One region of the Arthrobacter sp. NPDC057259 genome, then DNA from elsewhere that is predicted to be linked to it. Evidence: riboswitches for the same ligand, from Rfam matches in the RefSeq annotation. Region 1 holds a riboswitch; each other region holds the start of a gene.
What was found. A riboswitch is a leader RNA that binds a small molecule or an ion and turns the genes downstream of it on or off. The one in region 1 is predicted to bind thiamine pyrophosphate.

Region 1 (10,391 bases):
ACTTGGTGGTGGTGAGTTCGGTCAAGCCCATCGGACCGCGGGCGTGCAGCTTCTGGGTGGAGATCCCCACCTCGGCGCCCAACCCCAGCTCGCCGCCGTCGGTGAACCGGGTGGAGGCGTTGACGATCACCGCGGCGGAATCAATCTCCGCGATGAAGCGCTCGGCGTTGGCGAGGTCGTTGGTGACGATCGCCTCGGTGTGGCCGGTGGACCAGGAGCGGATGTGGGCCAGTGCCTCGTCCATGCTGTCGACCATGGCTACGGCGAGGTTCAGGTCCATATACTCGGTGGCCCAGTCCACGTCCGTGGCGGGCACGGTCTCCACCGAGGGCAGCGCGGCGGTGACGCGGGCGTCGGTGTGCAGGGTGACCCCGGCGGCCCGGAGGGCGTCGGCGACGGCGGGCAGCACGGTGGACCCCGAGTGCACCAAGAGGGTTTCGACCGTGTTGCAGACGCTGGGCCGCTGGGTCTTGGCGTTGAGGAGGATCTCCACGGCCATCTTCTCGTCCGCGGAGGCGTCGAGGAAGATGTGCACGTTGCCCTCGCCGGTCTCGATGACGGGGACGGCGGAGTTGGTCACGACGGTCTGGATCAGGTCCCGGCCGCCGCGTGGAATCAGGACGTCCACACGGCCGCGGGCCCGCATCAGCACGTTGGCGCCGTCGCGGCCGTATTCGTCGACGCTCTGGACGGCGTCCGCGGGCAGCCCAACGGAGACCAGGGCGTCGCGGAGGACGTTGATCAGGGCGATGTTGGTTTCGGCTGCGGCGCTGCCGCCGCGCAGGATCACGGCGTTGCCGCTCTTGAGCGCCAGTCCGGCGATGTCCACGGTGACGTTGGGGCGGGCCTCGTAGATGGCGGCGACGACGCCCATGGGCACGTTGACCTGCCGGAGCCGGAGCCCGTTCGGCAGGGTCTGGCCGCGCACCACGTTGCCCACGGGGTCGGGCAGGCCGGCGAGGTTATCCAGCGCCGCGGCGAGGGCTTCGATCCGGGCGTCGTTCAGCGTCAGCCGGTCCAGCAGCGCGGCGGAGGTGCCGTTGGCGCGGCCGGCGGCGACGTCCTTGGCGTTGGCGGCGAGGATGGTGCCCCGGTGCTCCAGGAGGGCGGCGCCGATGGCGCGCAGGCCGCGGTCCTTCCAGGCCCGGTTGGCGCGGGCCATCTCGCGCGAGGCGGCGCGAGACCGGTCGGCGATCGCGTGGACCGCGGCTTCGACACCCGGGGCCGCCGGCGGCAGGCCTGCGGCAGGCGTGTCGTTCAGGGGCAGGTCGGGGTGCGAAGTCAGGGCCTCAGTCATGCTCCAAGTTTAGGCGAGTGGGTGGGTCAGACCAGCACCAGGTCGTCAACATGAACAACTTCGCGCTCGTAGCCAGGGCCCAGGCTGCGGCCCAGGTCCATGGTGGAGCGTCCGAGCATCTGCGGCAGCTCCCCGGCGCCGTAGTTGACCAGCCCGCGGGCGATCACGGTGCCGTCGGCGCCGACCATCTCCACCGGGTCGCCGCTCTCGAAGTCCCCATGCACGGCGGTGATGCCGGCTGGCAGCAGGGAGGTGTGGCGTTCCCGGACGGCGCGGACGGCGCCGTCGTCGAGCACCAGCCGGCCCTGGACGGACGCGAGGTGCGCCAGCCAGAGCAGCCGGATGGGCTTGCGGGCGCCGTTAACGGAGAACCAGGTGCCCACGTCCTCCCCCGCCAGTGCGGCGGCGGCGTTCGGGGTGGAGGTGACCAGGACGTGGATGCCGGAGCCGGCGGCGATCGAGGCTGCCTCCACCTTGGTGACCATTCCGCCGGTCCCCACGCCGGCCTTGCCGGTGCTGCCAATCGAGACGCCCTCGAGGTCACGGGGGCCCGCGACGTGCGGGATCCTCCGGGCGCCGCGTGCGGGCGGCCCGTCGTAGAGGGAGTCGACGTCGGAGAGCAGCACCAGCGCGTCGGCGCGGACCAGGTGGGCCACCAAGGCGGCCAGCCGGTCGTTGTCGCCGAAGCGGATCTCGTGGGTGGCGACGGTGTCGTTCTCGTTGACCACGGGCACGACGCCGAGGTTCAGCAGCCGGTCCAGGGCGCGGAACGCGTTGGTGTGCTGGCTGCGGCGCATGAAGTCGTCCGCGGTCAGCAGGACCTGGCTGACAGTGACCCCGTGGGCGCCGAAGGCGTGGGTGTAGCGGGCCATGAGCAGGCCCTGCCCCACGCTCGCCGCGGCCTGCTGGGTGGCGAGGTCGCGGGGGCGCTTCTCCAGGCCCAGAGGTGCCAGGCCGGCGGCGATCGCGCCGGAGGAGACCAGGATGATCTCGGTGCCGGCGTTGCGCTTGTGCGCCAGGGCGTCGGCCAGGCCGGTGAGGGCCTCCTCGTCGATGCCGCCCTTGATGGACGTCAGCGAGGAGGAGCCGACCTTGACGACGATCCGGCGCGCGTCGGCCAGGAGTGCCCGGCCGGGAAATACTGCCGACGTCACGTCGCCGGCCCGGGTGGCGTTACTGGTCATCGGCGTCGCCGAGTCCACTCTCCTTGAGCGGCTGCTGGGCGCGGCGGCCGCTGACCGATTCGGTCCAGATGCCGGCCTTGCGCTCGGCTTCCAGCTCGGCGCGGGCGGCGGCCTTGGCGTCGCGGCGTTCCTGCTGTTCCTCGCGCTTCTGGCCGCGGGTGGGCCGGTCGCCGATGTCCGCGAAGCGGATGTCGGTGCCGCGCGGGGAGGCCAGCAGTTCCGCGCCGGCCATCATAGTGGGCTCCCAGTCGAAGACGACGCCGTCGTCCTCGCCGATCACCACGGCGTCGCCGGGCTTGGCGCCCTGCTTGAACAGCTCGGTTTCCACGCCCAGCTTGGCCAGCCGGTCCGCGAGGTAGCCGATGGCTTCCTCGTTGGTGAAGTCCGTCTGCTTGACCCAGCGGACCGGCTTTTCGCCCAGGACGCGGAACAACGGCTCCATGCCGCGCTCCTCGCGCCGGATGGTGAAGCCGGATTCGTTGACGGCGCGGGGGCGCAGCACCGGGGCGGCGACCTTCGGCGGGGTGGCGGCGACGGCATCGCGGGCGGCCTTGACGATCTCTGCCATGGCAAAGCCGAGCTGGCGCAGGCCCTCGTGGCTGGTGGCGGAGATTTCGAAGACGCGGTAGCCGCGCTTCTCCAACTCGGGGCGGACGAACTCGGCCATGTCCTTGCCGTCGGGCAGGTCCACCTTGTTCAGGGCGACCAGCCGAGGGCGGTGGTTCAGCGGGACGACCTCGCCGTCGGTGCCGGCGTAGCTCATGTCGACGGCGTACTTCTCCAGCTCGGCCTCGATCACGGCCAGGTCGGAGAGCGGGTCGCGGTCAGATTCGAGCGTGCCGCAGTCGAGGACATGGACCAGGGCGGCGCAGCGTTCGACGTGGCGCAGGAAGTGGTGGCCGAGGCCCTTGCCCTCGCTGGCGCCCTCGATCAGGCCGGGCACGTCGGCGATGGTGAAGCGGATGTCGCCGGCCTGGACGACGCCGAGGTTGGGGATCAGGGTGGTGAAGGGGTAGTCCGCGATCTTGGGCCGCGCGGCGGACATGGCGGCGATCAGGCTGGACTTGCCGGCGGACGGGAAGCCGACCAGGGCGATGTCCGCGATGGACTTCAGTTCCAGGACGATGTCGCTGGATTCGCCCTCGATGCCGAGGAGGGCAAAGCCGGGGGCGCGGCGCTTCTGCGAGGACAGGGCGGCGTTGCCGAGGCCCCCGAGGCCGCCGGCGGCGGCGATGTATTCGGTGCCCTCCCCCACCATGTCGGCCAGGACGGTGCCATCCTTGCTCTTGACGACGGTGCCTTCGGGGACGGGCAGGACCAGGGTCTCGCCGTTCTTGCCGCCGCGCCAGTCACCCATACCGGGGCCGCCGTTGGTGGCGTGCCGGTGGGGGGCGTGGTGGTAGTCCAGGAGGGTGGTGGTCTGGGGATCGACGCGGAGGATGACGTCGCCGCCGTTGCCGCCGTTGCCGCCGTCGGGTCCGCCGAGGGGCTTGAACTTTTCACGGTGGACGGAGACACACCCGTGACCGCCGGTACCGCCGGATACGTGCAGTACTACCCGGTCTACAAAGCTGGCCACGTGGATCTCCTCAGTGCTGTTCCCGGTCCGCAAGGTCCCGGAATGATTGTAATGCGGTTAAAACACCGGTGGAGCGGACCCATTGGCCCGCCCCACCGATTGTGAAACGTAGGTGTTACTCTGCGGCTGCAGCAGCCACGATGTTCACGACGCGACGGCCGCGGCGGGTGCCGAACTCGACAGCGCCGGGGGTCAGTGCGAACAGGGTGTCGTCGCCGCCACGGCCAACGCCGGCGCCCGGGTGGAAGTGGGTGCCACGCTGGCGGACGATGATCTCGCCGGCGGAAACAACCTGGCCGCCGAAGCGCTTCACGCCGAGGTACTGGGCGTTGGAGTCACGACCGTTGCGAGTGGAGCTCGCGCCTTTTTTATGTGCCATTTGGAATGCCTGCCTTCAAAAAATTCTGGGAAACTGCGGGAACCTGATCAGTAACGGAAAGTTACTTGATACCGGTGATCTTGACCTTGGTCAGTTCCTGACGGTGACCCTGGCGCTTCTTGTAACCGGTCTTGTTCTTGTACTTCTGGATGACGATCTTGGGACCACGGAGGTCTTCCAGGATCTCAGCCGTAACCGTTACCTTAGCCAGGTCCGCTGCGGCAGACGTGACCTTGTCACCGTCCACCAGGAGCAGTGCGGGCAGCTCAAAGGTGCTGCCGGCTCCACCGGGGACGCGGTTCAGGGTAACGAAGTCTCCAACAGAAACCTTCTCTTGGCGGCCGCCTGCGCGGACAATCGCGTACACCACTGGGGAACTCACTTCTCTCGACGTTTATTACTAGATTTGCGTGCGGAACCTGGCCCCGAAATACCGGAGCGGCTCACGCTGTGCCTCAACGCCGGCAGGTTCCCCGGGGGAACCCATGAGCTATCCCGTGGATCATCCGTCCCGCGTGGGGTGGACAGGTCCTCAAGGTCATAACCCAAGTGTTGGCGTAAGCACCGAAGATCAAGACTACGCTAATTTCGCCTTCGGCCGCAAACGAGGCAGGCCCCGGAGAGTCGGGCGTGACCGGTGCCACAGTGCCGTTTTTCAAGGAACCGGACCGGGCGCCGCAGCCGCTTTCGGGAACCGCGCCCCACCACCTTACCGGCCGCGGTCCCCGTTCCGGGTCAGGCGTGGAGCCTCGGCGCGTCGAAGAAGTCCACCTCGAAGCGCACCGAGTGGACGAACGCCTCGGTCATGGCGCCCCGTTCGGCGGCGGAACCGCGGCGGGCGGCGGCGTCCGTGTAGCGGATCGCCTGCCGGGTTGACTCGGCGAAGGCCTCGTCCGCGTAGGTCCGCAGCCAGGCCGCGTAGGGGTGGCCTTCGTCCGCGCCCGCGGCGAGGTACTGTGCGTGCAGCGCGGCGCCCACCTCGGCGTAGAGCCAGAAGCAGGGCACCGCCGCGGCCACGAGGACCCCGTAACTGCCGGCCAGGGACGCAGCGTGCAGGTGGTCCACGTAGGACTTGGTGACCGGTCCCTGCCGCGGGGTGCCGGCGCGCCCGGCGAGCCAGCTGCGGTGCAGTTCCGACTCAACCTCAAGGCACTGGGCGGCCGACCGTGACCAGAACAGTTGCTCCGCCTCCGTCGGGGCAAGCGCCGCGGCGCGGGACAGCACCCGGGAGTAGCCGTTGAGGTAGAGCGCGTCCTGGCCGAGGTAGTAGGCGAACTCGTGTTCCGGCAGGGTCCCGTCCGCCAGGCCCCGGATGAAGTCCAGGGCGTAGATCTCCGACAGGCCCTCCGCGGCGAGGGGCTCGAGGCCGGTGGCGAAGTCGCCGGGTTCCTTAAGGTGTTCCGTGGAGTGTTCCGCGCCGGCCCCGGGCGCCGGTTCCGCCGGCTGGGCAAGGTGGTGGAAGTGGTGGACGGGTCCGTTGCCGGTGCCGACGTCGAGCCGTCCGGCTTCGCGCAGCGCCCCGAGCAGCCAGGGCTTGACGCGTCGCAGCGCGGCCTCCCAGTCCCCGCCGGCGGCGTAGGCCGTGGCGAGGGCCGAGGACAGCGAGCACCCGGTTCCGTGGCTGTTGCGGGTGTCGACCCGCTCCCCCGGCACCACCACGGTCTCGCTGCCGGGCAGTCCCGCGCTGTTGACCAGCGCGTCCGGGCACCCGCCGTCGGCGTCCTCCTCGAGATGGCCGCCCTTGACCAGGACCGTGGTTCCGGCCAGCGCGGAGAGGCGCTTGCCCTGCTCCAGCGCCCCCGCCCAGCCGGCGGCGACCGGTTCATCCAGCAGGAGGGCGAGTTCGGCCAGGTTCGGGGTCACCAGGTCGGCGAGCGGCAGCAGGGTGTGGAGGGCCGCGACGGCCGATTCCTGCAGCAGCGGGTCGCCGCTGGTGGCGACCATGACGGGGTCCAGGACGACGACGGCGGGCCGGGTGCGTTCCAGCCACTCACGCACCGCGTCGATGACGCCGGCGTCGCCGAGCATGCCGATCTTGACGGCGTCGATGGTGATGTCCTCGGCGATGGCGTCCAGCTGCTCGGTCAGGAAGGCGGCGGGGGGCACGTGCACGGACCGGACGCCGCGGGTGTTCTGCGCGGTCAGCGCGGTGATGGCGGCCATGCCGTAGCCGCCCATGGCCGCGATGCTCTTCAGGTCCGCCTGGATCCCGGCGCCGCCGGAGGGGTCGGACCCGGCGATGGCCAGGACCCGGGGAACCGGGGCCCGTCCGGTGGCGTCGTGGGCCATGCCGGCCGACGCCTCGGGTCCGGCGTCGGCCCTGGATGCAGGGAACACCGTCTGCAGGAAACTGGCGCCGGCCGCGGGCGTGGTTGAAGGTGCCGCGGGTGCTGCCGCGGGTTGGGTCAAAGACAAGAGACATCCCTTCGCCGGTGCTAACCGGACAGGTTCAACGGGTGTGGATCTCAGCCGGTCCGATGCGCGGCACCCCGTGTCGCGTTCCAGCGTAGCGCCCCGTCCCGGGTTCGCCCGCCCGTCCCGTTCGATCCTCCGGCCAGCCTTCCTCCTTAACCGGCTCGCGGGTACCGCCCGGAGCCGACGCTTCGAAACGTCGAGTCCGGGAGATACCCGCGAGTGGTACGGAGCGGTACCGGGTGGTGCGGCGGCGGAGCGGTTTAGAGCTCCGAGGCCGGTACGCCGACGCCGAGGATGATCGGGCCCCCGTTGTCCTTGACGACCGGCTTGACCGTTTCCGGTGCCTTGGCCTCGTGGACGGAGCCCTGGCCGGACGGGGCGGAGGCCTGCCGGCGCTGCTCGACGGCGGTCTCGTTGGCTGCCCCCTGGGCACGGCTGGCACTACGGTGCCGCCGCGGACGGCGCTGGCCGGTGGCCGGTTCCGCTGCCGCCGGAGTGCGGGTGGCGACGGGGGCCGCCGTCGGTGCGGCCGTCTTCGGAGCCTCCTGCTGGCGGGTTTCCTGTTTCGGAGCCTGCTGCGGGGCGGGTTCCCTGCGGTTTTCCGGTTCGGCCGCGCGGTTGCGGGCGTTCGGCGGCTGGATCCGGGCCGTGCGGGCACGTCCCCGGCCACGGGTGGCCCGGGACTGGTCGGCGGACCGTCCGGCGGCCGGAGCCTCGGCGGGTGCTTCAGCCTCCGGGGCGGGGGCTTCCACGGACCGTGCTTCCACGGACGGCGCTTCCACGGACGGGACGGCCTCGCGGACCGCGGACTCCGTGGTCCCGGACTGGCGGTTCCGCGAGTCCGAGTCGCCCAGGTTGGCGAACGCCTCGGTCAGCAGGTCCAGGGTCAGGGCCGGCTGCGGCGCCTGCTCGGCGTGCTCGACGAAGGGCAGGGCCACCTGCTCGCCGCCGAACGTCAGCACGGCGGCGGGACGACCTGCTGCTTCCTCGGTGGAGGCCAGCTCGACGGCGGCGTCCAGCGCCGCCTGCCGGGTCTCGGCGTCGGGCGCTGCGCTGGCGTCGCCGTCGTGCAGGTGGGCCGCGTGGGCGGCCGCCGCGATATTCGCCAGCGCTGCACGGGTGGCCTCGGCCTTGGCGTGCCGCTCGGCCTCGGTGGGCTCGTGGTGCCCGGCCGCCGGCACCTGCTGCTGCTGGCCCTCGGTGCCCTGGCCGCCCTTGCCGCGGCGGCGCTTGCGCTCGTTGCGGGCGGCGGGCTGCTGCTCGGTGCGCGGAACATGGTGTTCCGCGGCGACGGTGTTGGCGCGGCGGTGCTCGACCGGTTCGTCGTGCGTGACGACGCCCCGGCCGGCGCAGGCCTCGCACTGCTCGCCGAAGACTTCCAGCAGGCCGGTGCCCATCCGCTTGCGGGTCATCTGCACGAGGCCGAGCGAGGTAACCTCGGCCACCTGGTGCTTGGTCCGGTCCCGGCCCAGGCACTCCACCATGCGGCGCAGAACGAGGTCGCGGTTGGATTCGAGCACCATGTCGATGAAGTCGATGACGATAATGCCGCCGATGTCGCGCAGGCGCAGCTGGCGGACGACTTCCTCGGCCGCTTCGAGGTTGTTCTTGGTGACGGTTTCCTCGAGGTTGCCGCCGCTGCCGGTGAACTTGCCGGTGTTGACGTCCACCACGGTCATTGCCTCGGTGCGGTCAATCACGAGGGAGCCGCCGGACGGCAGGAAGACCTTGCGTTCCAGAGCCTTGTGGATCTGCTCGTCGATGCGCCAGGCGGAGAAGATGTCCGTGTCCTTGGTCCACTTCTCGAGCCTGCCCACCAGGTCCGGTGCCACGTAGGTGACGTAGGCCTCGATGGTGTCCCAGGCCTCCTCACCGGAGACGATCAGCTTGGAGAAGTCCTCGTTGAACACGTCGCGGACCACCTTGATGGTCAGGTCCGGTTCGCCGTAGAGGAGCTCCGGGGCGAGGATCTTGGTGGACGTGGCCTGGCTTTCGATGCCCTCCCACTGGGCGCGGAGCCGGTTGATGTCATGCGTCAGCTCCTCTTCCGAGGCTCCCTCGGCCGCGGTGCGGACGATCACGCCGGCGTCTTCCGGCAGGCGGTCCTTGAGGATGCGCTTGAGCCGGTTGCGTTCGACGTCGGGCAGCTTGCGGGAGATGCCCGTCATGGAACCGCCGGGCACGTACACGAGGTACCGGCCGGGCAGCGAGATCTGGCTGGTGAGGCGGGCGCCCTTGTGGCCCACCGGGTCCTTGGTCACCTGGACCAGGACGGAGTCGCCGGACTTGAGCGCGTTCTCGATCCGGCGCTGCTTGCCCTCGAGGTTGACGGCGTCCCAGTTGACCTCGCCGGCATACAGCACGGCGTTGCGGCCGCGTCCGATGTCGACGAAGGCCGCCTCCATAGAGGGCAGCACGTTCTGGACGCGGCCCAGGTAGACGTTGCCGATCAGGGAGTCCTGCTGGGTCTTGGACACGAAGTGCTCGGCCAGGACGCCGTCTTCGAGGACACCGATCTGGATTCTGTCGTCGCGCTGGCGAACGATCATCTGCCGGTCCACGGATTCGCGGCGCGCCAGGAACTCCGCTTCGGTGATGACGGTGCGGCGGCGGCCGGTGTCGCGGGACTCGCGGCGGCGCTGCTTCTTCGCCTCCAGCCGGGTGGAGCCCTTGACCGAGGTGACGCGGTTGCTGACCGGTGCTTCGCTGACGGTGCGCGGCGCGCGGACCCGGGTGACGGTGTTGGGCGGGTCGTCGTCGCTGCCGCCGGTCAGTTCGAGGTCCTGGTCACCGCGACGGCGGCGACGGCGGCGGCGGGACGTCACGCCGTCCTCCAGTGCGGCCTCGCGGCCCTCCTCGGCGTCCTCGTCGCCGGGCTCGGCGTCGGTGTCGGCCTCGGAGACCCGGCTGCGGCCACGGCGGCCGCGGCTGCGGCGACGGCGGCGGTTGCCCTGCTCGTCGTCTTCCTCGTCTTCGTCGGTGTCTGTGTCCTCGGCAGCTGCCGCGGCAGGGGCGGGACGGACGACAGCGGTGAGGTCCGGGGCCTGGAAGAGCATGGAGGTGACGGCGCCGGGGGCGGAAGGGGCGAGGAACAACGACGGCGTTTCGGTTTCCTGGGCCTCCTCGGCGGGGGCCTCCGTTGCCGGGGCCTGCTCGGCGGGGGTTTCGGTGGCGGCGGCGGGAGCGTCCGGGGCGGCAACGGCAGCATCAGCCGTGGGCGCGTCGTCGGTGGCGCCGGCCTCCGGGGCGGTTTCCGCGGGCACCTCGGCGGGGGCAGCCTTGGCGCGGCTGGCCCGGCGGCGGACCGGCTTGCGCGGGACATCGGCCTCAGCCTCGGCATCGGCGGGAACGTCGGCGGGGGCCACGGCCTCGGAAACGGTCAGGAGGGCGGGGGCTTCGTCCGCGGCGTCAGCCTCGGGTGCTGCGGCTGCCTTCGGGGCGGCCTGGCGGCGGGTGCGGGTCCGGCGCGCCGGGGCCTTCTCCGCTGCGGGTTCCTCCGCGGCATCGGCCGGGACGCTGTTGTCTGCATTGGCAGCG
Region 2 (10,391 bases), on a different contig from region 1:
CGGCCTGGCCGGCCTCGAGATCAACCACCGGGACAACCCCGAACAGGGCCGGGCCTTCCTGCGGCGCCTGGCCGCGGAGCACGACCTGCTGGTGACCGGCTCCTCCGACTACCACGGCGCCGGGAAGCCAAACCTGCTGGGTGAGAACACCACCGCCCCGGAGGTGCTGGCACGCATCGAGGAACTCGCCAGCGGCACCGCGGTGGTGCGTTGATGGACTGGATCGACCTGCAGCTGCTGGCCTCGGTGATCGTGACGCTCTTCGTGATCATGGACCCGCCGGGCACGGTGCCCATCTTCATGTCCCTGACGGCGCAGATGAACGCGAAGGAACGTAACCTTTCGGCCCTGCAGGCGCTCGTGGTGGCCACCGGCGTGATTGTCACCTTCGCGATCTTCGGCCAGTCCATCCTGAACTACATGCACATTTCCCTGGCGGCGCTGCAGGGCGCCGGCGGCCTGCTGCTGGTGCTGATCGCGCTGCAGTTGCTGACCGGGTCCACCGGCGGGGAGGAGAGCGCGGCGAAGTACAAGAACGTGGCGTTCGTCCCGCTGGGCACGCCGTTGATGGCCGGACCGGGCGCGATCGTCGCGGTGATGGTGTTCGTCCAGCGCTCGTCGACGGTGCCGCAGTACCTTGCGGTGGGGGTGGGCATCGCCGTGACGCTGGCGTCCCTGTACTTGGCGATGCGGTTCGCCGGGCTGGTGCAGCGGGCGCTGGGGGAGAACGGCGTCGAGCTGGTTACCCGGATTGCCGGCCTGCTGCTTTCGGCGATCGCCGTGCAGATGATCGCCGACGCCGTGCACTCCTTCGTGAAGAGCTGGATGTAGCGCTCAGTCAGGGCTCGGAGGCCGCGTTCTCAGGCAGGCGGCGCGGCCGGGTGGGCGGTGAACTCGGCGGCGCCGGACAGGCGCTTGGCCATGACGTCGATGGCCGCCGGGTTCTGGTCCACGCAGACGAATTTGCGGCCGAGCTTGGAGGCCACGGCGCCGAGCGTCCCGGACCCGGCAAAGAAGTCCAGGCACCAGTCCCCGGGCCGGCTGGAGGCTGCCACCACGCGGCGGATCAGCCCCTCGGGCTTCTGCGTCGGGTACCCGGTCTTCTCCCGGCCGGTGGGGGAGACGATGGTGTGCCACCAGACGTCGGTGGGGAGCTTGCCGAGCTCCCGCTTGGCCGGCGTGACCAGGCCCGGCGCCATGTACGGCTCCCGGTCCACCTCGGCGCTGTCGAAGTGGTACTTCGCCGGGTTCTTGACGTACACGAGGATGTTGTCGTGTTTGGTGGGCCAGCGGAACTTCGCGCGGGCGCCGTAGTCGTAGGCCCAGATGATCTCGTTGAGGAAGCACTCGCGGCCGAAGATCGCGTCCAGCATCACCTTGGCGTAGTGCACCTCGCGGTAATCCAGGTGCAGGTAGAGCGTGCCGTCATCCGCCAGCAGCCGCCACGCCTCGACCAGCCGCGGTTCCAGGAAGGACCAGTAGTCGCTGAAGGCGTCGTCGTAGCTGTGCAGGGCGCCCTTGATCGTGTCGTAGGAGCGGCCCTTGAAACCCACCCGGTCGCCCACGCCGTCGGCGTTGAGCACCATCTTCGTTTCCTGGCGCTTCTGGACCCGCCCGGTGTTGAAGGGCGGGTCCACGTAGATGAGGGTGAAGGCGCCGTCCGGCAGCGTCTGGAGGTACTCCGCGTTGTCCGCGTGTACCACCAGGTTGCTGCCGTCCGGCGCCCAGACGGAGTCAGGCATGGTGGGGACTAGGCCTCGGCGCTGCGCGTCGCGGTACCGCCCTGGGCCTCGCCGGAAACAACTTCGCCGTTGTGGCGGCGGGTCCGGGTGCGGCGGCGGGCACGGGTGGCCCGGTCAACCTCGGTGGCGGACGTCGCGGCCGCGGCGCGGCCGGTGGCCTCCACGGGCGCTGCGGCCGTCTCCTGCTCGGGGGCGGTCCGACGACGGCGCGAGCCTTCGCGGGTGCCCTCGCGGGAGCCTTCGCGCGAACCGGAGCGGGAGTCGGAACGTCCGCCCTCGCGGCCGCCTTCGGACGAACCGGCCCGCGAACCCTCGCGGCCGCCGGAGCGTCCGCCCTCACGGGAGCCCGAGCGGCCGCCGGTGCGGGAGCCGGTGCGGGCGCCGTCACTGCCGGTGGCGCGTAAGCTGCTGCGTGGGTTCTTCTTGCCGGTCTCGCCCAAGTCCTCGAGTTCCTCGGCGTCCACGCCGGCCAGGACGCGCTTGTCGCGCGGCAGGCGGCCCTTGGTTCCCTCGGGGATATCCAGATCCTCAAACAGGTGCGGGGAGGAGGAGTAGGTCTCGATGGGTTCCGGAACGCTCAGGCCGAGGGCCTTGTTGATCAGGCCCCAGCGCGGCATGTCGTCCCAGTCCACGAAGGTCACGGCGGTGCCCTTGTTGCCGGCGCGGCCGGTGCGGCCCACGCGGTGCAGGTAAATCTTCTCGTCCTCGACGCACTGGTAGTTGATCACGTGCGTGACGTCGTCGACGTCGATGCCGCGGGCGGCGACGTCGGTGGCGACAAGGACATCCACCTTGTTGTTGCGGAAGGCGCGCAGCGCCTGTTCGCGGGCGCCCTGGCCGAGGTCACCGTGGATGGCGGCGGCCGCGAACCCGCGGTCCACGAGTTCCTCCGCGACCTTTGCGGCGGTGCGCTTGGTCTTGGTGAAGATGATGGTCCGGCCGCGGCCGCGGGCCTGCAGGATCCGGGCCACCACCTCGACCTTGTCCATGCTGTGGGCGCGGTAGATCAGCTGGCGGATGTCCCGCTTGGTCAGGCCCTCGTCCTCGGGGTCCGCGGCGCGGATGTGGGTGGGCTGGCTCATGTAGCGGCGGGCCATGGCGATGACCGGGCCGGGCATGGTGGCGGAGAACAGCAGGGTCTGGCGCACGGCCGGGGTGGCGGCGATCAGCGTCTCGACGTCGGGCAGGAAGCCCAGGTCCAGCATCTCGTCGGCCTCGTCGAGGATGACCATCTTCACGTTCTTGAGCACCAGGTGCTTCTGCTTGAACAGGTCGATCAGGCGGCCGGGGGTGCCGACGACAACCTCCACGCCCTTCTGCAGCGCATCGACCTGCGGCTCGTACGCGCGGCCGCCGTAGATGGTGGCGATCCGGGCGTTGCGCTTGCGGGCCGCGTTCTGCAGGTCGTTGGCGACCTGGACGGCGAGTTCGCGGGTGGGGACGATCACGAGGGCCTGCGGGGCACCCGGTGTCGGGAGGGCGTCGTAACCGGCGTCGTCGCGGCCGATGACCCGCTGCAGCGCGGGGATGCCGAAGCCGAGGGTCTTGCCGGTGCCGGTCTTGGCCTGGCCGATGATGTCGTGGCCGCCCAGGGCCACCGGCAGGGTCATGGCCTGGATGGGGAACGGGTGGGTGATCCCGGCGTCGGCCAGGGACTCGACGATGTCGGCGCGGACGTTGAAGTCGGCGAACGTCTTTTCCGGAAGGGCGTGGGGCGCCTCGTCGGAGCTGATGGTTTCTTCCGGTTCGATCGATTCCGTGCCGGATTCGTCGGTCAGAAGCTGATGCGTGTGCAATTCACTCACGGGGAGTTTCCTTATTCATTTGGGTTGCGCTGCCTGCTCGACGGGGCGGCGGAGGGCCGTTCCGGAGCACGCTCGGTAGGCGCAAGCAAGTCCAGTGGAGCCGATCGCGGGCTATCTAGATGCTGGCACTGGGACCAGCGGGTGTGTCTCAAGATCGCGTAGGGGCGGGCTTGTTGATTCGAAATTACGAGGAAATCAACGACCGGGCATCCATTACTACCCTTCCAGTCTAGCCGTTCGGCCCCTGCGTCCCCGACGGCGCGGCCGTTGCGGCGCGGTGCGGCCTCAGCCGGCGAGCTCCAGCCGCACTTCGCGGGCGGCGATGTCGGCCGAGACGACGCGTACCCGGACCAGGCTGCCCGACTCCATCTCACCCGGGCATCGGGCGGTCACGGCCGGCTCCGCGATCTGCACGATTCCGGACGGACCGTTGCCGTTGCCGTTCGCTTTTGTCCCATTCCCGTCGCCGTTGCCGGCCCCCGCGCCGTTACCGTTGGCGGGCTTCGACCCGGAGATGACGACGGCGTCGAACTCCTGGCCGACGTGGTTGACCAGCAGCGCCGCCTCGACCGTGTCCAGGGACATCCGCTCCAGCTTCCCGGCGAGCTGGTCCGAGGCCGCCATGATCGCGGGCAGGGACGGCAGCGCCTCCCGGGCCCAGGCGGGAACTTCGGCGCCGTTCGAGAGCGCCTCGCAGATGACCAGGACGAACCGGTCGATCAGCCGCCGCAGCGGGGCGGTGGAGTGCGCGTACGACGCGCCGATGGCGGATTGGATGGCGTCGTCCGGGACGCTGCCATCGAACGGGGTGTAGCCGGCGCCGCGGAACAGCATCCCGGCCGAGTGCAGGATGGCCAGCTGCTTGGGGTCTATGGGGTCCAGGGTGCGCAGGTATTCCCCGTAGCTGGTCTGCCCGTCCCACGGCTTGCCGAGCGCTCCGGTCTGCCGGCGGAAGTGGCGCAGGGAGCGTTCGTCCGGCGCGGGCATGGTCCGCAGGATGCCCACCTTGCCCTTGAGCATCAGGCCCGCGGCGGCCATTCCGGTCATCAGCGAGATCTGCGCGTTCCAGTCCTCCACCGGCAGCGGGGGAGCCGCGACGATCCGGTAGCCGCCGTCGGGGAGCTGTTCGATTTCCTGGTCCGGCATGTTCAGGCTCGCTCCGCCGCGCTGCCGCTCGAGCTCCACCCGCTTGCCGCCGACCTCTTTCAGCAGTTCCAGGACGGGGGCGGCCGTGCCGGCGTCGAGGTCCGCCTGCACCCCGGCGTAACTGAGCTTGGCGCGGCTGATGACCCGGGCGCGGCGCACCAGGACCGAGGACACCTCGGCGGCGGCGTCGAGCTCGAACTCCCAGACGAAGGCCGCGCAGAGCTGGCCGGCCAGGAGGCTGCCGGCGGCCTCGCTGATGACCTCGGGGTGGAGCGGGATGCGGCCCTCGGGCGTGTAGAAGGTCTGCCCGCGGCGGCGCGTCTCGGCGTCGAGCGGGCCGCCGGGGGCCACGAAGGACGGGACATCGGCGATCGCGTAGAAGACCTTGTATCCGTCGCCGGAGCGGTCAATGAACAGGGCCTGGTCCAGGTCCGTGGACGACGCCGGGTCGATCGTCACGAACTCCACGTGGGTCAGGTCCAGGCCGGGAAGTTCGTGCCCGGCCACCGCCGCCTCGGCGTCGCGCAGCGCCTCCTCGGGGAACGGCCCGGGCAGTTCCAGGACGGTGCGCAGGGCCTTCAGCGCCTCGGCGAGCTGGTTTTGCTGCTGGCGGACGCTCGGCGTCAGGCGATGGTGAGACACGAAAGTCAGGGTAGCCCGAAATCCGCCGCTAGTCTTGAACGATGAGCACTCCGACGCCGGATTCCGCCCGCGATCACCGCTTTCTCACGGACCTGCTCGGCGTGATGGCCTACAGCGAACTCTCCGCCTTTGAACGGCTCTCCTCCGACGCCCGCTACGCGCCCACCCTCCGGGACAGGGCCGTGCTGGGCCGGCTGGCGGTGCGGGAGTTCGAGCACTACGAACTCGTGTGCGCCCGGCTGCGGGACATGGGCGAGGACGTGGAGGGCGCCATGGTGCCGTTCCAGCGCTCGGTTGACCACTTCCATGAGCGGACGCGGCCGGCCGACTGGTTCGAGTCGCTGATGAAGGCGTATGTCATCGACACCGTCTCCGCCGACTTCTACCGTTCCCTGATTCCGCGGCTGGATCCCGCCACCGCGGCCCTCGTGGAGCAGGTCCAGGCCTCCGAAGAGGCCACCGGGGTGCTGCGTGAACGGCTCAAGCAGGCCCTGGCCGACGATCCCCGGCTGGCCTCCCGGCTGGCGCTGTGGGCACGGCGGCTTCTCGGCGAGGCGCTGACCCAGGCGCAGCGGGTCGCGGCCGACCACGCCTTCCTGGCCGTCCAGGGTTCGGAAGCAGCGGGCAACGGGGCAACGGGCAACGGCGTCCCTGCGGGCACGGATCCGGTCCGGGCGCTGCTGACTTCGCTGGCCACGGCGCACTCCCGCCGGATGACCCTGCTGGGCCTGGCCGGGTAGAGGGCCCGCGGCCGGTGAGGCCGAGGCGACCGGCCGCGCTTACGCACGGCCGCGACTAAGCCCGGGCGTCGAGGGCGGCGAGCAGGGCCTGCGCCGCAGCGGCGGGGTCGTCCGCCTCGGTGATCGCCCGGACCACCACGATCCGCCGGGCCCCGGCGTCGAGGACCTGCTCCACATTTGTCAGGTCGATGCCGCCGATCGCGAACCACGGCACGACGCCGGCTACCTTGCCGCCGTCGCCCGCGGCCTCGGCGCGCTCGATCGCGTCGGCGGCGTAGCGGACCAGGTCCAGGCCGACGGCGGCCCGGCCGGGCTTGGTGGGTGTCGCCCAGACCGGGCCCACGCAGAAGTAGTCCAGCCCGCTCCGGCCCGGCGCGGCGGCGATGGCGGCGTCGACCTGCTCCGAGGTGTGGGTGGACAGGCCGATCACGGTGTCCTTGCCGAGGAAGTCCCGGGCCGCTCCGAACGGAATGTCCTTCTGCCCGATGTGGAACACCGGGGCACCGGCCAGCGAGGCCAGGTCGGCGCGGTCGTTGACGGCCCAGAGCCGGCCGTGGCGCGCCGCGACCGTGTGCAGGACCTCCAGCAGCTCCAGTTCCTCCGCGGCTTCGATGGTCTTGTCCCGGAGCTGGATGATGTCCACGCCCCCGGTAAACGCGGCATCGACAAAGGCTTCAAAGTCTCCGCGGTCCTTGCGGGCATCGGTGCAGAGGTACAAACGGGCGGTGCTGTGGACATCCTGGCTCATGCCCCAAGCGTAGTTCCTCTAAACTGGGCGCATACCGCGGGAGCCCCGCACGCCGTCGACGGCGCAGGGCTGAGAGGGCGTCAGAGCCGACCGCTTGACCTGATCCGGCTAGTACCGGCGTAGGGAAGGAACCCATGAACACCACCCCCAGCCCTAAGGCCCGGCCGCACGGCCCCGGTGCCCAGCCTGACGGCCGCGGTGCTCGGCCTGACGGCCCCCTCGACGCCGTCGTGATCGGCGGGGGCGTGATCGGCCACGGCATCGCCTGGGAACTCCGGCGCTCCGGACGCACCGTGGCGCTGATCGACGACGCCCCCGGGGACGGCGCCAGCTGGGCCGCCGCCGGGATGCTGGCACCCGTCAGCGAACTCCACTACCAGGAGGAGGGACTGCTGCCCCTGATGCTGGAGTCCTCCAGGCTCTGGCCCGCCTTCGCCGGCAGCCTCGCCGACGGCGGCGACGGGGGAGCCGGCACCGGCTACCTCACGACGCCGACCCTCGCCGTGGGCGCCGACGCCGCGGACCGGCAGGCGCTCGCGGACCTGCGCGCCCTCCAGGTGGCCTCCGGACTGTCCGTCGAACCCCTCACCGTGCGGGAGGCCCGCCGCCGCGAACCGTTGCTCAGCCCGGCGATCTCCTGCGCCTTCGAGATCCCCGCCGACCACCAGGTGGACCCGCGCCGCCTGATCACCCGGATCAGAGCCCTGCTGGCAGCCGACACCGGATTCCGGGCCGTCCCGCACCGCGCCGCGGGCCTAATCGAGGCGGACGGCCGGATCGCCGGCGTGCGGCTCAGCGGGGGAGAGGAGATCCGGTCGGCCGAGACCATCGTGGCCAACGGCCTGGGCGCCGCCGCCCTGCAGGACCTCCCGGCCGGGCTCACCCTGCCGCTGCGGCCGGTCCACGGCGACATCCTCCGGCTCCGGGTGCCCGAACGCCTGCGTCCATTGCTGAGTTCCACCGTGCGCGGGCTGGTCCGGGGTGTCCCGGTCTACATCGTTCCGCGCGGAGACGGAACCGTGGTGGTTGGCGCCACCCAGCGCGAGGACCAGGCCGGGGACCTGGCCGTCTCCGCCGGAGGGGTCTACCAGCTGCTGCGCGATGCCCAGCAGCTGGTCCCGGCCGTCGCCGAGCTGGAACTCGTCGAGGCCACGGCCAGGGCACGCCCCGGCACCCCGGACAACGCCCCGCTGCTGGGACGGGTCCGTGCCGCCGGCGGCGGCCACGTTCCGGGCCTGGTGATCGCCACCGGCTTCTTCCGGCACGGTGTGCTGCTGACCCCGGCGGCCGCGGCCATCTGCCGGGAGCTGCTGGACGGCACCCCGGACCCGCGCTGGGACGGGTTCCTCCCGGACCGCTTCGACCGCCCACGCACCGACGCTGAGCACAACCAGTCGACCAGCCAGGCGCACAGCCCTACCAATGCTCTCCACCCCGCGACCCACAGGACAACCGCATGAACATCACCCTCAACGGGAAGCCGCACGCGCTCCCGGACAACGCCACGGTCGGCGCCCTCGTCAGCGGCGTCACCGGCCGGCCCCTGGCGGACAACGGCCAGGCCACGGACGGACGCAAACTCGGCGTCGCCGTCGCGCGCAACGCCGAGGTCGTGCCCCGCAGCCGGTGGCACGCAACAGAACTCATCGAGGGCGACGACGTCGAACTCGTCACCGCGGTACAGGGAGGATGAACGGCATGAACGAAGCAGACACCGCGCAGGAGCCCGCCGTGAAGGCCACGGCGCACCGCGACCCGGTGACCTTCGACGGCGTGGAGCTGGGCTCCCGGCTGATTATGGGCACCGGCGGCGCACCCAGCCTCGACGGCCTCGGCGCCGCACTGGAAGCCTCCGGCACGGAACTGACCACCGTGGCGATGCGCCGCTACTCCCCGGCAGAGAGCGGATCGCTGTTCCAACTGCTGGCCGACCGCAACATCCGGGTGTTGCCCAATACCGCAGGGTGCTTCACCGCCCGCGACGCGGTGCTCACCGCCGAACTGGCCCGCGAGGCGCTGGAGACGGGCTGGGTGAAGCTCGAAGTGATCGCCGACGAACAGACCCTGCTCCCGGACGCCCTGGAACTGGCCGACGCCACCGAGCAGCTGGTGGCGCGCGGGTTCAAGGTCTTCGCCTACACAAACGACGACCCGGTCCTGGCGCTGCGCCTGGAGCACCTCGGCGCCACGGCCGTCATGCCGCTGGGCGCGCCCATCGGCACGGGCCTGGGCATCCTGAACCCGCACAACATCGAACTGATCGCCTCCCGGGCCTCGGTACCCGTGGTCCTCGACGCCGGCATCGGCACGGCCTCGGACGCGGCGCTGGCCATGGAGCTGGGCTGCGATGCCGTGCTGCTGGCCACCGCGGTGACCAGGGCCCAGAACCCGGTGCTGATGGGGGAGGCGTTCAAACACGCCGTCGCCGCGGGCCGCCTGGCCCGGCTGGCCGGCCGCATCCCGCGCCGCGAGCACGCGCTGGCATCCTCCGGCATGGAAGGCCGCGCCGAGTTCCTCTAGGGACCGCGGCCAGGGACTGCGCCTACCCGCCGGGGGAGCGGGGTAGCCTGGGCGCATGCAGATGCGCCTAGAAGTGATCCAGGTTCCGGTGGCCGACGTCGACGCGGCCAAGGAGTTCTATTCCGAGCGGCTGGGGTTCGTGCTGGACCACGACGTCGAACACATCCCGGGGATGCGGGTGGTCCAGCTGACCCCGCCCGGCTCCGCGGCGTCGATCGTGATCGGGACGGGAATGACCGGGATGAAGCCCGGCAGCCTCGAGGGGCTGCAACTGGTGACCCCGGACCTGGCCGCGACGCGCGCCGAGCTGGTGGGCCGCGGGGCGGAGGTCAGCGAAATCGAGGACATGGGCGGCGTCCTATTCGCCCACCTCAGCGATCCGGACGGCAACCGCTGGGTGCTGCAGCAGGCGCTGTAGGGGGCTAGGAGCGCAGGATGGCGTTCAGCCGCTCCGTGTCCTGGGCGGTGCGGGACCGGCCCAGGAGCACGACGGCGGCAACCGCGGCGGCCGCGGCGAGCAGCAGCGGCAGGATCCACGGGATCCAGGTCAGGCCCGGCTGATAGCCGAGGCCCGCGGCCTGGAAGATGATCCAGCTGAGCATCCCCACCGTGAGGGCGACACCGGCGGGTACGGCGATGCCGTACTTGGCATGCCGCTTGTCATTGGCCCAGACGACGAAGCCGGCGGCAACGGCCACCATCGCCACCACGATGAGGGAGAGCACAGCGGGACCTAGAGGGCGCCGAAGCCGACGCGGCGGACCTCTTCGGCGCCGATCTCGACATAGCCGAGGACGCCGGCCGGCACGATTACCTGGCGGCCCTTCTCATCGGTGAGGCGCAGCTCGGTGCCCTTGGCGATGGCCTCGCTGACCAGCGCCGCCACGGCGTCGGCGTCCTGGCCGGACTCCAGGGCGATTTCGCGGCCGATGTTCTGAATGCCGATCTTTACTTCCACAGCAAGGCCTCCCAGCCAATCAAAGTGTTCACGTTCCCCTAAAGGGGGTTTTCTATTTGTAGTCTAGGACTCTTTCGGGAAGCGGCTGAT
Region 3 (10,391 bases), on a different contig from region 1:
GGAGCTGGTCCCGGGCTGGATCAACGGCGACCGCGCCTACCAGCAGACCATCGGAGCGCTCGACGACGCCGCCGTGTGGGTCACCGGCCGCACCCAGCGCGGTTCGCTCTACTTCTACCTGGCCGTCATCCTCAGCGTGGCCTTCCTGCTCCCGCTGACCGCCATCCTGCTCGCGGGCAAGCCCCTCCCGGCGGACCTCTACGTCATCGACCCGGGGTCCCCGCTGCAACTGGTGGCCGGAGCCGGCATCGTGGTCGGCGCCCTCGCCGCGGTCCGCGCCAACAAGCGGTTCCTGGCCGTCCTGATGGTCTCCGTCACCGGCTACGGCATCGCCCTGATGTTCGCACTGCAGGGCGCCCCGGACCTCGCACTGACCCAGATGCTGGTGGAAACCATCATCCTGGTGGCGTTCGTGCTGGCCATGCGCAGCCTCCCGGCCGAACTCCGGGACCGCACCGGCGGCCGGTACCGGGTGGTCCGGATCATCATCGGCGCCGGCTTCGGCCTGACCATGATCTTCGTGGCGATCTACGCCCTCGGCGCCCGGGTCGCCACGCCGGTCTCGCTCGACTTCCCGCGGCTGGCCTACGACGGCGGCGGCGGGCTCAACGTCGTCAACGTCACCCTGGTGGACATCCGGGCCTGGGACACCTTCGGCGAGATCTCCGTGCTGGCCCTTGCCGCCACCGGCGTCGCCAGCCTCATCTTCGTCCGCGGCCGCGGCGACCGGATCCGGTCCTCCGGGTCGGTCGACGAGGGCACGGTGGGCCGCCTGGCCGCCCCCGCGCACAGCCGCGACGGCGCCGCGCTGGCCCTGAGCCGCCGGTTCGCGGCGTCCACCAAGGACGCCTGGCTGGTGGCCGGCCGGACCCTCGCCCCCGAGCGGCGTTCCATCATCTTCGAGGTGGTGACCCGCCTGGTGTTCCACTCGATGATCGTCTTCTCCATCTACCTGCTGCTGGCCGGGCACAACCTGCCCGGCGGCGGCTTCGCCGGCGGCCTGATGGCCGGGCTGGCGCTGACCATCCGCTACCTGGCCGGCGGCCGGTTCGAGCTGCGCGAGGCCGCGCCGCTGAGCGCCGGCGCGCTGCTGGGTATCGGCCTGGCGACGGCGGCCGTGTCCGGGGTGGCGCCGCTGCTCCTGGGCGGCGAGGTCTTCCAAAGCGCCATCGTCCAGCTCTGGCTCCCGGTCTTCGGTGACATCAAGTTCGTCACCTCCACCATCTTCGACATCGGCGTCTACATCGTCGTCGTCGGCCTGGCCCTGGACGTGCTCCGCAGCCTCGGCGCCGAAATCGACGAACACTTCGAAGAGCAGTCGGACGCGGCCGCCGGAACCACCCCCGGGGGGAATGCATGAGCGTCAACCTGACCCTGCTGACCGTGATGGGGGTGCTGTACGCCTGCGGCATCTACCTGCTCCTGGAGCGCAGCCTCACCCGGGTGCTGCTGGGCCTGATGCTGCTGGCGAACGCCACCAACCTGCTCATCCTCACCACGGGCGGATACGCCGGCCTGGCCCCGCTGTTCGCCAAGGACACCGATCCCGGCGCCTACAGCGACCCGCTGCCGCAGGCGTTGATCCTCACCTCGATCGTGATTTCCTTCGCCGTGACCGCGTTCATGCTCGGCATCATCTACCGCACCTGGGTGCTGGCCCGGCAGGATGAGATCCAGGACGACGCCGAGGACCTCCGGGTTGCCGAGACGCCCAGCTTCGACGCCGAGGACGACGCCGTCATCCCCGAGGAAACCTCCGAATTCCCGCTGCCCGCCGTCGAGCCCGACGCCGGCGGGACCATCCTGGCCGGCGCCCGGCAGATGCCGGCCAGCGAAGCCGCGGCCGAGGAACGGCCCGGCTCCCGCACCACCGCCCCGAACCAGGAAGGAGGGTCCGAGTGAACATCGCCAGCTTTGCCCCGCTCGCCGTCGTCCTCCCCATCCTGGGCGCCGCCCTGACCTTCCTGCTGATCCGGCACTCCCGGGCGCAGCGGACGGTCAGCATCGCGCTGCTCTCCTTGACCCTGCTGCTTGAGTGCTGGCTGCTGGCCTCCGTCTGGGAGGGCGGCACGGCGGCGGTGAGCATCGGCGGCTGGCTGCCGCCGTGGGGGATCGTGCTGGTGGTGGACCAGTTCTCCTCGCTGATGCTGGTGGTCTCCTCCGCCGTCAGCCTGGCCGTGCTGGTCTATGCGACCGGGCAGGGCATGGCCGACGGCGACAGTGACGCCCCGGTCTCGATCTTCCACCCCACCTACCTGATCCTGGTGGCCGGGGTGTCCAACGCTTTCCTCTCCGGAGACCTGTTCAACCTCTACGTGGGCTTCGAGATCCTGCTGACGGCCAGCTACGTGCTGATGACCCTCGGCGGCACCGGCCCCCGGATCCGCGCCGGCGTGACCTATGTGGTGGTCTCCGTGGTCTCCTCGGTGCTGTTCCTAATCGCCATCGCGATGATCTACGGCGCCACCGGCACCATCAACATGGCGGACCTGGCCATGAAGCTGGGGGACCTGGACCAGGGCACCCGGAACCTGCTGCACGTGCTGCTGCTCGTGGCGTTCGGGATCAAGGCCGCCGTCTTCCCGCTCTCCTTCTGGCTGCCCGACTCCTACCCGACCGCCCCCGCCCCGGTTACGGCGGTGTTCGCCGGCCTGCTCACCAAGGTGGGCGTCTACGCGATCGTCCGCACCGAGACGCTGCTCTTCCCCGGCGACACCTTCAACCAGCCGCTGATGGTGGTGGCGCTGCTGACTATGGTGGTGGGGATTCTGGGTGCGCTCGCGCAAAGCGACATCAAACGTCTGCTCTCCTTCACCCTGGTCAGCCACATCGGCTATATGGTGTTCGGGCTGGCGATGTCCTCGGTGGCCGGCCTGGGCGCCGCGGTGTTCTACGTGGCGCACCACATCACCATCCAGACCAGCCTCTTCCTGGTCACCGGGCTGATTGAACGCCGCGCCGGCAGCTCCTCCGTGGACCGGGTGGCCGGCCTGGCCAAGCTCTCCCCGCTGCTGGCCGTGCTGTTCTTCATCCCGGCCATGAACCTCGCCGGGATCCCTCCGCTCTCCGGCTTCCTGGGCAAACTGGGCCTGCTGCAGGCCGGCGTCCTGCTCGGCACCCCGCTGGCGTACGCGCTGGTGGCCGGCGGCGTCCTGACCAGCCTGCTGACCCTGCTGGCCATCGCCCGCGTCTGGAACCGCGCCTTCTGGCGCAAGCCCGAGGACGCCGAGCACCCGGACCCGGTGCTGCTCGCCGCCCCGGGCGGGGAGTCCCACGGGACCGGCTCATCCTCCGCTCGCCACTCGGTGAGCCTGCTGCCGCGCACCATGGTCGGTTCCACGCTGGCGCTGGTCATCCTCGGCGTGGCCCTGACGGTGTTCGCCGGGCCGCTGTTCCGCCTCTCCGGCCAGTCCGCGGCCGAGATGCTGGACCGGTCCTCCTACATCCACGCGGTGCTCGGTGACGAGGTCACGGTCCCGGCCCCACCGCAGCCCGTGGCCCAGGGAGGCGGCAAATGACCCGCAAACGGATCTCGCTGCGCCAGGAACTGCCGCTGCTGGTCTGGCTGGTGATCGTCTGGGGCGCCCTCTGGCAGGACTTCAGCGCCGGCAACCTGCTCTTCGGGGCGCTGATCGCTGTGTTCGTGGCCCGGTTGTTCTACCTGCCGCCGGTGGAATTGGGGGGACGGTTCAACGTGCTGCGCGCCGTCCCCTTTGGCCTGGTGTTCCTCGGCAAGGTGGTCGCGGCGAGCTTCCAGCTGCTCTACCTCGCCGTGGTGCGCGGGCCCCGGGTGGTCAGCGCCATCGTCGCGGTCCCGCTCCGCAGCCACTCGGATCTCCTGGTCACCGCCACCGGCCACGTCATATCGCTGATTCCGGGCTCCCTGGTCGTGGAGGTGGACAGGGGTACGTCCACGCTCTATATCCACGGCATCAACGTCCGCGACGCCGAGGACGCCGCCAGGCTCCGCAAGGAAGTCCGGGACACCGAGGCCGGCCTGATCCGGATCATGGGCTCCCCGGAGGAAGTTTCCGCTCTCAAACAGGAGGCAGCCGCATGATGCCGATCGTCCTGGCCGTGACCGCCGTGATTCTGTCCCTCGCGGCGGGCGGCGCCATCATCCGGATCGCCCGAGGGCCTTCGCTGCTGGACCGCGTGCTCGCCACCGACGTGCTGCTGGCCATCCTGGGCGCCGCGCTGTGCATCGACATGGCCGTCAACCGGCACCTGAACAACCTGATGCTGCTGGTGGCGATCTCGATCATCGGCTTCGTCGGGTCCGTGACAGTGGCCCGCTTCGTAGCCGACCGCAGGAGGCACCCCCATGAATCCTGAGACCGTCTCCGGGGATACTGTGATCGACGCCGTGTCCGCCGTGTTCATGGTGGTGGGTGCGCTGATGTCCCTCGGCGCCGCGATCGGCCTGCTCCGCTTCCCGGACCTGATGAGCCGGATGCACGCCGCCACCAAGCCGCAGGTCCTGGGCCTGTTCGTGCTGCTGTGCGCCGTGGGCCTGCAGATGCGCACCTGGTGGGTGTGGCCGGTGCTGGTGGTTGCGTGGATCTTCCAGCTGCTGACCGTCCCGGTCTCCGCGCACATGGTGGGCCGCGCCGGCTACCGCACCAAGCATCTCCACCCGGAGCTGCTGAGCGCGGATGAGCTCGAAGCGGTGGTGCAGCAGGCCGCCGGGGAACGCGGCTTCAACGAGGACGGGGAGCCCCGCCGGGACTGATGCCCGGGGGACTCCCCGTCGGAGTCCGGTGGTGCGGTGCGCCTAGACGATGTCCTGGGTCTTGGCGAAGCGCGTGATGGCCCGCTGCGTGCCGCGGTTGGCGAGGACCTGGATGACGGCGCTCACCGAGGCCGAGATCAGCGCGAAGGTCAGGGCCTGGCGCAGCGTGGTGGGGACGTCGTCGTCGTGGCCCTTCGGCGGCTTGTTGCCGGTGGTCTTCTCCCAGACGGTGTCCACGAGCTTGGTGCCGACGAGACCGGCGACCAGGCTGATGCCGGTGCCGAGCAGTTTGATGACAATGTTCATTTCGTGCTCCTTGCGGGTGGAAACAGGACTGCCCCTAGCCTACTGGCACACCGGTCCGGGGCGGACGCCCCTGTCCGCCGCGCGCCGCCCGGCCTACCGTCGGGCATGGACAGAGACCGGAGCGCACCCTGGGCGCCGTTCCAGCTGGCGGCCGGCTGCTGCTCGATCGCGTTCGTGGTGCTGCTGGTGCTGGCCCTTGTGCTGGACTTCATCGCGCCGCCGCCGGTCGACGGGGCCGTGCCGACGCTGGAGTTCATCGCCCGCAACAAGCCCGTCTACGTCGCCGAGCAGCTGCTTTGGACGGTCCCGAACATCCTGGCGGTGCCCGTCTTCGCTGCGCTGTTCCTGGCGTGCGCTCCGGCGGCAGAGGGACTGGCACGGGGCCTGGCGCTGGGCGGCGCCCTGGTGGGCGGGCTGTCCTGGGCGCTGATCCTCGCCATCCCGGTTACCAGCCGCGGCTCTCTGGTGCTGGTCTACCTCAGCGACCGGTACGCCGGGGCGGCCGACGACGCCGCGCGGCAGCGGATCAGCGCCGCCGCCGAGGCGGTGATCGCCGAGAACAACACACCCGCCGTCGCCGGGGTGCTTTCCGCGGCGGGCATCCTCCTCATGTCCGTGGCCATGGTGCGGGCAGGGCTCTCCCGGGCGGTGGGCTGGCTGGGCATCGGCGCCGGTGCCCTGGGGCTGCTCGCGGAGGCGCTGCGGTACCTCGTCCCGGCGCTCTACGGCGGCTACGGCCTCCTGATGTGGGCGTGGTTCCTGGCGGCCGGGATCGTGCTGATCCGGCTCGGCAGGGAGGGGAGGCGGGCCCCGGCGGCGCGGGTGTAAACTGGGCCAGCCCACACGGGCGACATTCATAACGACAGGGGAGCGCCGCCGTCGGACCCTTCCGGAGGAATCCGGAAACCGTAGGTGGGCGCTGAGAGTGCGGACAGCCGCAGACCCTCGAACCTGATCCGGTTAGTACCGGCGCAAGGGAGTCGAGTTCTCAGGGTGTCCGGAACACGCGGCAGCGGCCGCCGTGGCCGGAATACCCTCCCCTCCTGTACCTCAGGAGGACGACATGACCGATATTTCCACCCCCCGCACCACAGCGGCCGGCAAAAAGAGCTGGCGCGTGGTCGACATTGTCCTGGCGGCGCTGATCGCGATCGCCGGCGGCGTCATCTTCTGGGCCTGGGACCAGGGCTCCAACGTGGTGTCCGTCCCGCTCACCGCCGTCTACCCGCCCCTGACCGGCCTCTACGCCGGCGGCTGGATGATCCCCGCGGTGCTCGGCATGCTGGTGGTCCGCAAGCCCGGCGCCGCACTGTTCTGCGAGGCCGTCGCCGCCACCGGCGAGCTGATCATGGGCTCCCAGTACGGCACCACCGTGTTGATCTCGGGCATCCTGCAGGGCCTCGGCGCGGAGCTGGTCTTCGCCGCCTTCCGCTACAGCAAGTTCAACCTCCCCGTCTCCCTGCTCGCCGGCGCCGGCGCGGGCCTCTTCTGCGGCCTGAACGACTGCTTCCTGCCCTGGGGCTGGAACATCGCCTTCGAGGCCGCGGACAAGGCCGCCTACATCGTCTTCTGCGCCATCTCCGGTGCCGTGATCGCCGGCGGCCTGGCCTGGATCGCCACCCGCGGTTTGGCCCGGACCGGGGTGCTGGCCTCCTTCGCCTCCCGCAAGGCGGCCACCGAACCCGTCTTCTCCTGACACCGCGCGCATGAACGCCGACGACGTCCGCCCCGCCGCGGTCACCGCCCGCGGCTGGGGCTGGCGGCACGCCGGGCGGTCCCGGCCCGCCATCAGCGGACTGGACCTGGACATCAGCCCGGGCGAACGGGTCCTGCTGCTGGGGCCCTCCGGCGCCGGCAAATCCACTCTGCTGCACGCCCTCGCCGGGGTGCTCGGCGAGGGCGGCGGCGCGGACGCGGATGCCGACGACGCCGACGAGAGCGGCAGCCTGCTGATCGACGGGGCCCCGCCCCGGGACCGGCGGGGTCGCGCCGGGCTGGTGCAGCAGGACCCGGAGACCCAGGTGGTGCTCTCCCGCGTGGGCGACGATGTCGCGTTCGGGGCGGAGAATCTCGCCGTCCCGCCCGCGGAGATCTGGGCCCGGGTGGGGGAGGCGCTCGACGACGTCGGGCTCGGTTCCCTGCCCCTGGGGCACCCGACGTCGGCGCTCTCCGGCGGGCAGAAGCAGCGGCTGGCCCTGGCCGGCATCCTCGCGATGCGGCCCGGGCTGCTGCTTCTGGACGAACCCACCGCGAACCTCGACCCCGCCGGTGTGCTGGAGGTCCGCGACGCCGTGGGCCGCTGCCTGGACCGGACCGGCGCCACCCTGGTGGTGGTGGAACACCGGGTTTCCGTGTGGAAGGACCTGGTGGACCGGATCGTGGTGCTGCAGCCCGGCAGCGCGGGCGACGCCGCCGTACTGCTGGACGGGCCGCCGGACCGGGTGCTGGCCGAGGCGCGGGAGATGCTGATCGCCGCCGGGGTCTGGGTCCCGGGCCACGTGCCGGCCACCCGCGCCCGGAGCACCGGCGGCGCCGGACAGGGTCCGGGGCACGGCTTCGAGGCGGGCCGCCTGCTGCTGACCGCAGAATCCCTGGCCGTGTCCCGCGACCGTCCCCGCCGGGGCGGCCTGCGGACCCGCTTCCGCGCCGTGCCGCCCGTGCCGGTGCAGGAGGGTATCGCCGCGCAGGTCCGTGCGGGGCGCGCGCTCACCATCACCGGGCCCAACGGCGCCGGGAAATCGACCTTCGCCCTGACCCTCGCCGGGCTGCTGGCCCCGGTGGCCGGGACCGTGTCCGCCACCACCGACCTCAGCGCCGGCGCGGGCATCGACCCCTATGCCTGGAAGGCGCAGCAGCTGATCCCGCGGATCGGCACGGTCTTCCAGGAACCCGAACACCAGTTCGTGACCGGCCGGGTGCTGGACGAACTGACCTTCGGGCCGCGGCAGCTGGGCCGCGGCGCGGACCGGGTGGACGAACTGCTGGAGCGGCTGCGGCTGCGGGACCTGGTGGACGCCAACCCCTACACCCTCTCCGGCGGCGAGAAGCGGCGCCTGTCCGTGGCCACCGTGCTGGCCGCCCACCCGCAGGTCCTGGTCCTGGACGAACCCACGTTTGGCCAGGACGCCAACACCTGGGCCGAGCTTGCCTCCTTCCTCTCCGAACTCCTGGACGCCGGCACCGCCGTCGTCTCCGTCACCCACGACGCCGAATTCAGCGACGTCCTCGGCGGCGACGAGCTCAAGCTGCAGGGGTCGGCGGCATGAGGGAAGCCCTGACCCTGGAGGGAAACCGCGCCCTGCTGGCCCGCGCCAACCCTCTGGCAAAGTTCTCCGGCGTCGTGCTGGTCACCGTGGCGCTGGCCCTGTCCATCGACTGGGTCTCCGCGTCCGTGGCGCTGGTCTTCGAGGTGCTGCTCTTCCCGCTGGCCGGGCTCACCCCCGCCCTGCTCTGGCGCCGCGGCTGGCCGTTGATCCTGGCCGCTGCCCTGGGCGGCTGGAGCACCGCCATCCTCGCCCCGGACCGGGGCCGGATCCTGCTGGACGTGGGGATCTGGTCCATCAGCGAGGGATCACTCCAGCTGGGCCTCGGCTTCCTGCTCCGCGGCCTGGCGATCGCGCTGCCGGCCGTGCTGCTCATGAGCTGCACCGACCCCACAGACCTGGCCGACGCCCTCGCGCAGCAGGCGAAGCTGCCGCACCGGTTTGTGCTGGGCACGCTCGCCGCGATGCGGCTGGTGGGACTCATGGCGGAGGAATGGCAGACCATCGGGATGGCCCGGCGGGCCCGCGGCGTGGGCTCGCACGGCAGCCCGGCGCAGCGGGCCCGGGCCATGCTGGGGCAAAGCTTCGGGTTGCTGGTCCAGGCCGTCCGGCGGGCCTCGCGGCTGGCGGTGACCATGGAGGCGCGCGGCTTCGGCGGTGCCCGGCGGACCTGGGCCCGGCAGGCGCGCTTCACCGGACTCGACGTGTGGGTGGTCCTGGGCGGCGTTGTGATCGCGGCGTCAGCGGTAGCCGCCGCCGTCGCCGCGGGAACCTGGAACATGGTGTTCCTCGGCCAGCAGTGATGCTTAGGGTTATCGCACCATCCGACTAGGGGTGTGACGTTACGCGCTTTGAAGCGCATCCGGAGGTGGTCGGTAACTCATGTGTGATATTTCTTGGGTATGACGCTTCCCACTGCAGAACACCTCGGCACGGTCCTCAAGGACGCACGCGGCGAAAAGGGCTGGACCCAGGGCAAGCTTGCCGCAGAGCTTGGCACCAGCCAGAGCGCCGTCGCCCGGATGGAACAGGGCAAGCAGAACCTGAGCCTGAAGATGATCCAGCGCCTGGAGTCCATCTTCGGCCGCACCATCGTCAAGGTGGGCCGGCCCCAGATGACCCACCTGCGCGTGGAGGGCGGCCACACCCTCTCCGGCGCCGTGGACGTCAACAGCAGCAAGAACGCCGGCGTCGCCCTGCTCTGCGCCAGCCTGATCAACCGCGGCACCACGGTACTGCGCCGGCTGGCCCGGATCGAGGAGGTCAACCGGATCGTCGAGGTGCTGACCAGCATCGGCGTCGAGTGCACCTGGCTGAACGCCACCGACCTGCAGATCCGCCGCCCCGCCGTCCTGGACCTCGACGGCATGGACGTCGACGCCGCCCGCCGCACCCGCAGCGTCATCATGCTGCTGGGCCCGCTCCTGGACGAGTCCGCCGAGTACCGGCTCCCCTACGCCGGCGGCTGCGACCTGGGCACCCGGACCGTGGAGCCGCACATGCAGGCGCTGCGCCAGTTCGGCCTCCGCGTGGAGGCGACTTCCGGCTTCTACACCGTCCAGGCGCCGCCCGCCGACGGCGAGAACCGCTCCTTCGTTCTCAGCGAGCGGGGCGACACGGTCACCGAGAACGCCATCATGGCCGCCGCCCACCGCCGCGGCACCACGGTCATCCGCAATGCCAGCCCCAACTACATGGTCCAGGACCTCTGCTTCTACCTGCAGCGCCTGGGCGTGGAGATCGACGGCGTCGGGACCACCACGCTGAAGATCGTCGGCCGGCCCGCGGTGGACGTGGACATCGAGTACTTCCCCTCCGAGGACCCGATCGAGGCGATGAGCCTGATCACGGCCGGCATCGTGACCAACTCCGAGGTCACCATCCGCCGCGTGCCGATCGAGTTCATGGAGATCGAACTGGCCACCCTGGAGCAGATGGGCCAGCGGCTGGAGGTCTCCGCCGAATACGTGGCGCGCAACGGCCGGACCCGGCTGGTGGATGTCACCACCCGGCCCTCCGAGCTGAAGGCACCCGAGGACAAGATCCACCCCATGCCGTTCCCGGGCCTGAACATCGACAACCTGCCGTTC

Region 2: another riboswitch for thiamine pyrophosphate. It lies ahead of thiO (glycine oxidase ThiO); the one in region 1 lies ahead of ACFUCU_RS01525 (bifunctional hydroxymethylpyrimidine kinase/phosphomethylpyrimidine kinase).
Region 3: another riboswitch for thiamine pyrophosphate. It lies ahead of ACFUCU_RS06110 (ECF transporter S component); the one in region 1 lies ahead of ACFUCU_RS01525 (bifunctional hydroxymethylpyrimidine kinase/phosphomethylpyrimidine kinase).

The regions. Positions count from the first base shown of each region.
Region 1 covers NZ_JBHUYA010000001.1:322,857-333,247, reverse strand. The annotation lists gene ACFUCU_RS01550 (glutamate-5-semialdehyde dehydrogenase) at 1-1,297, opposite strand, end outside; gene proB (glutamate 5-kinase) at 1,324-2,481, opposite strand; gene obgE (GTPase ObgE) at 2,471-4,060, opposite strand; gene rpmA (50S ribosomal protein L27) at 4,176-4,439, opposite strand; gene rplU (50S ribosomal protein L21) at 4,501-4,809, opposite strand; gene ACFUCU_RS01525 (bifunctional hydroxymethylpyrimidine kinase/phosphomethylpyrimidine kinase) at 5,175-6,728, opposite strand; TPP riboswitch at 6,844-6,941, opposite strand; gene ACFUCU_RS01520 (Rne/Rng family ribonuclease) at 7,115-10,391, opposite strand, start outside.
Region 2 covers NZ_JBHUYA010000004.1:213,374-223,764, forward strand. The annotation lists gene ACFUCU_RS08770 (PHP domain-containing protein) at 1-214, shown strand, start outside; gene ACFUCU_RS08775 (MarC family protein) at 223-831, shown strand; gene ACFUCU_RS08780 (DNA-methyltransferase) at 861-1,742, opposite strand; gene ACFUCU_RS08785 (DEAD/DEAH box helicase) at 1,751-3,547, opposite strand; gene ACFUCU_RS08790 (RNB domain-containing ribonuclease) at 3,833-5,335, opposite strand; gene ACFUCU_RS08795 (ferritin-like fold-containing protein) at 5,377-6,075, shown strand; gene thiE (thiamine phosphate synthase) at 6,131-6,823, opposite strand; TPP riboswitch at 6,850-6,967, shown strand; gene thiO (glycine oxidase ThiO) at 6,958-8,283, shown strand; gene thiS (sulfur carrier protein ThiS) at 8,280-8,516, shown strand; gene ACFUCU_RS08815 (thiazole synthase) at 8,522-9,343, shown strand; gene ACFUCU_RS08820 (VOC family protein) at 9,399-9,761, shown strand; gene ACFUCU_RS08825 (hypothetical protein) at 9,766-10,068, opposite strand; gene ACFUCU_RS08830 (DUF3107 domain-containing protein) at 10,077-10,301, opposite strand; gene ACFUCU_RS08835 (TetR/AcrR family transcriptional regulator) at 10,365-10,391, opposite strand, start outside.
Region 3 covers NZ_JBHUYA010000003.1:44,504-54,894, forward strand. The annotation lists gene ACFUCU_RS06070 (Na+/H+ antiporter subunit A) at 1-1,360, shown strand, start outside; gene ACFUCU_RS06075 (Na(+)/H(+) antiporter subunit C) at 1,357-1,902, shown strand; gene ACFUCU_RS06080 (Na+/H+ antiporter subunit D) at 1,899-3,518, shown strand; gene ACFUCU_RS06085 (Na+/H+ antiporter subunit E) at 3,515-4,060, shown strand; gene ACFUCU_RS06090 (monovalent cation/H+ antiporter complex subunit F) at 4,057-4,335, shown strand; gene mnhG (monovalent cation/H(+) antiporter subunit G) at 4,325-4,732, shown strand; gene ACFUCU_RS06100 (DUF4235 domain-containing protein) at 4,775-5,038, opposite strand; gene ACFUCU_RS06105 (hypothetical protein) at 5,144-5,866, shown strand; TPP riboswitch at 5,893-6,034, shown strand; gene ACFUCU_RS06110 (ECF transporter S component) at 6,102-6,734, shown strand; gene ACFUCU_RS06115 (ABC transporter ATP-binding protein) at 6,745-8,304, shown strand; gene ACFUCU_RS06120 (energy-coupling factor transporter transmembrane component T family protein) at 8,301-9,104, shown strand; gene ACFUCU_RS06125 (UDP-N-acetylglucosamine 1-carboxyvinyltransferase) at 9,204-10,391, shown strand, end outside.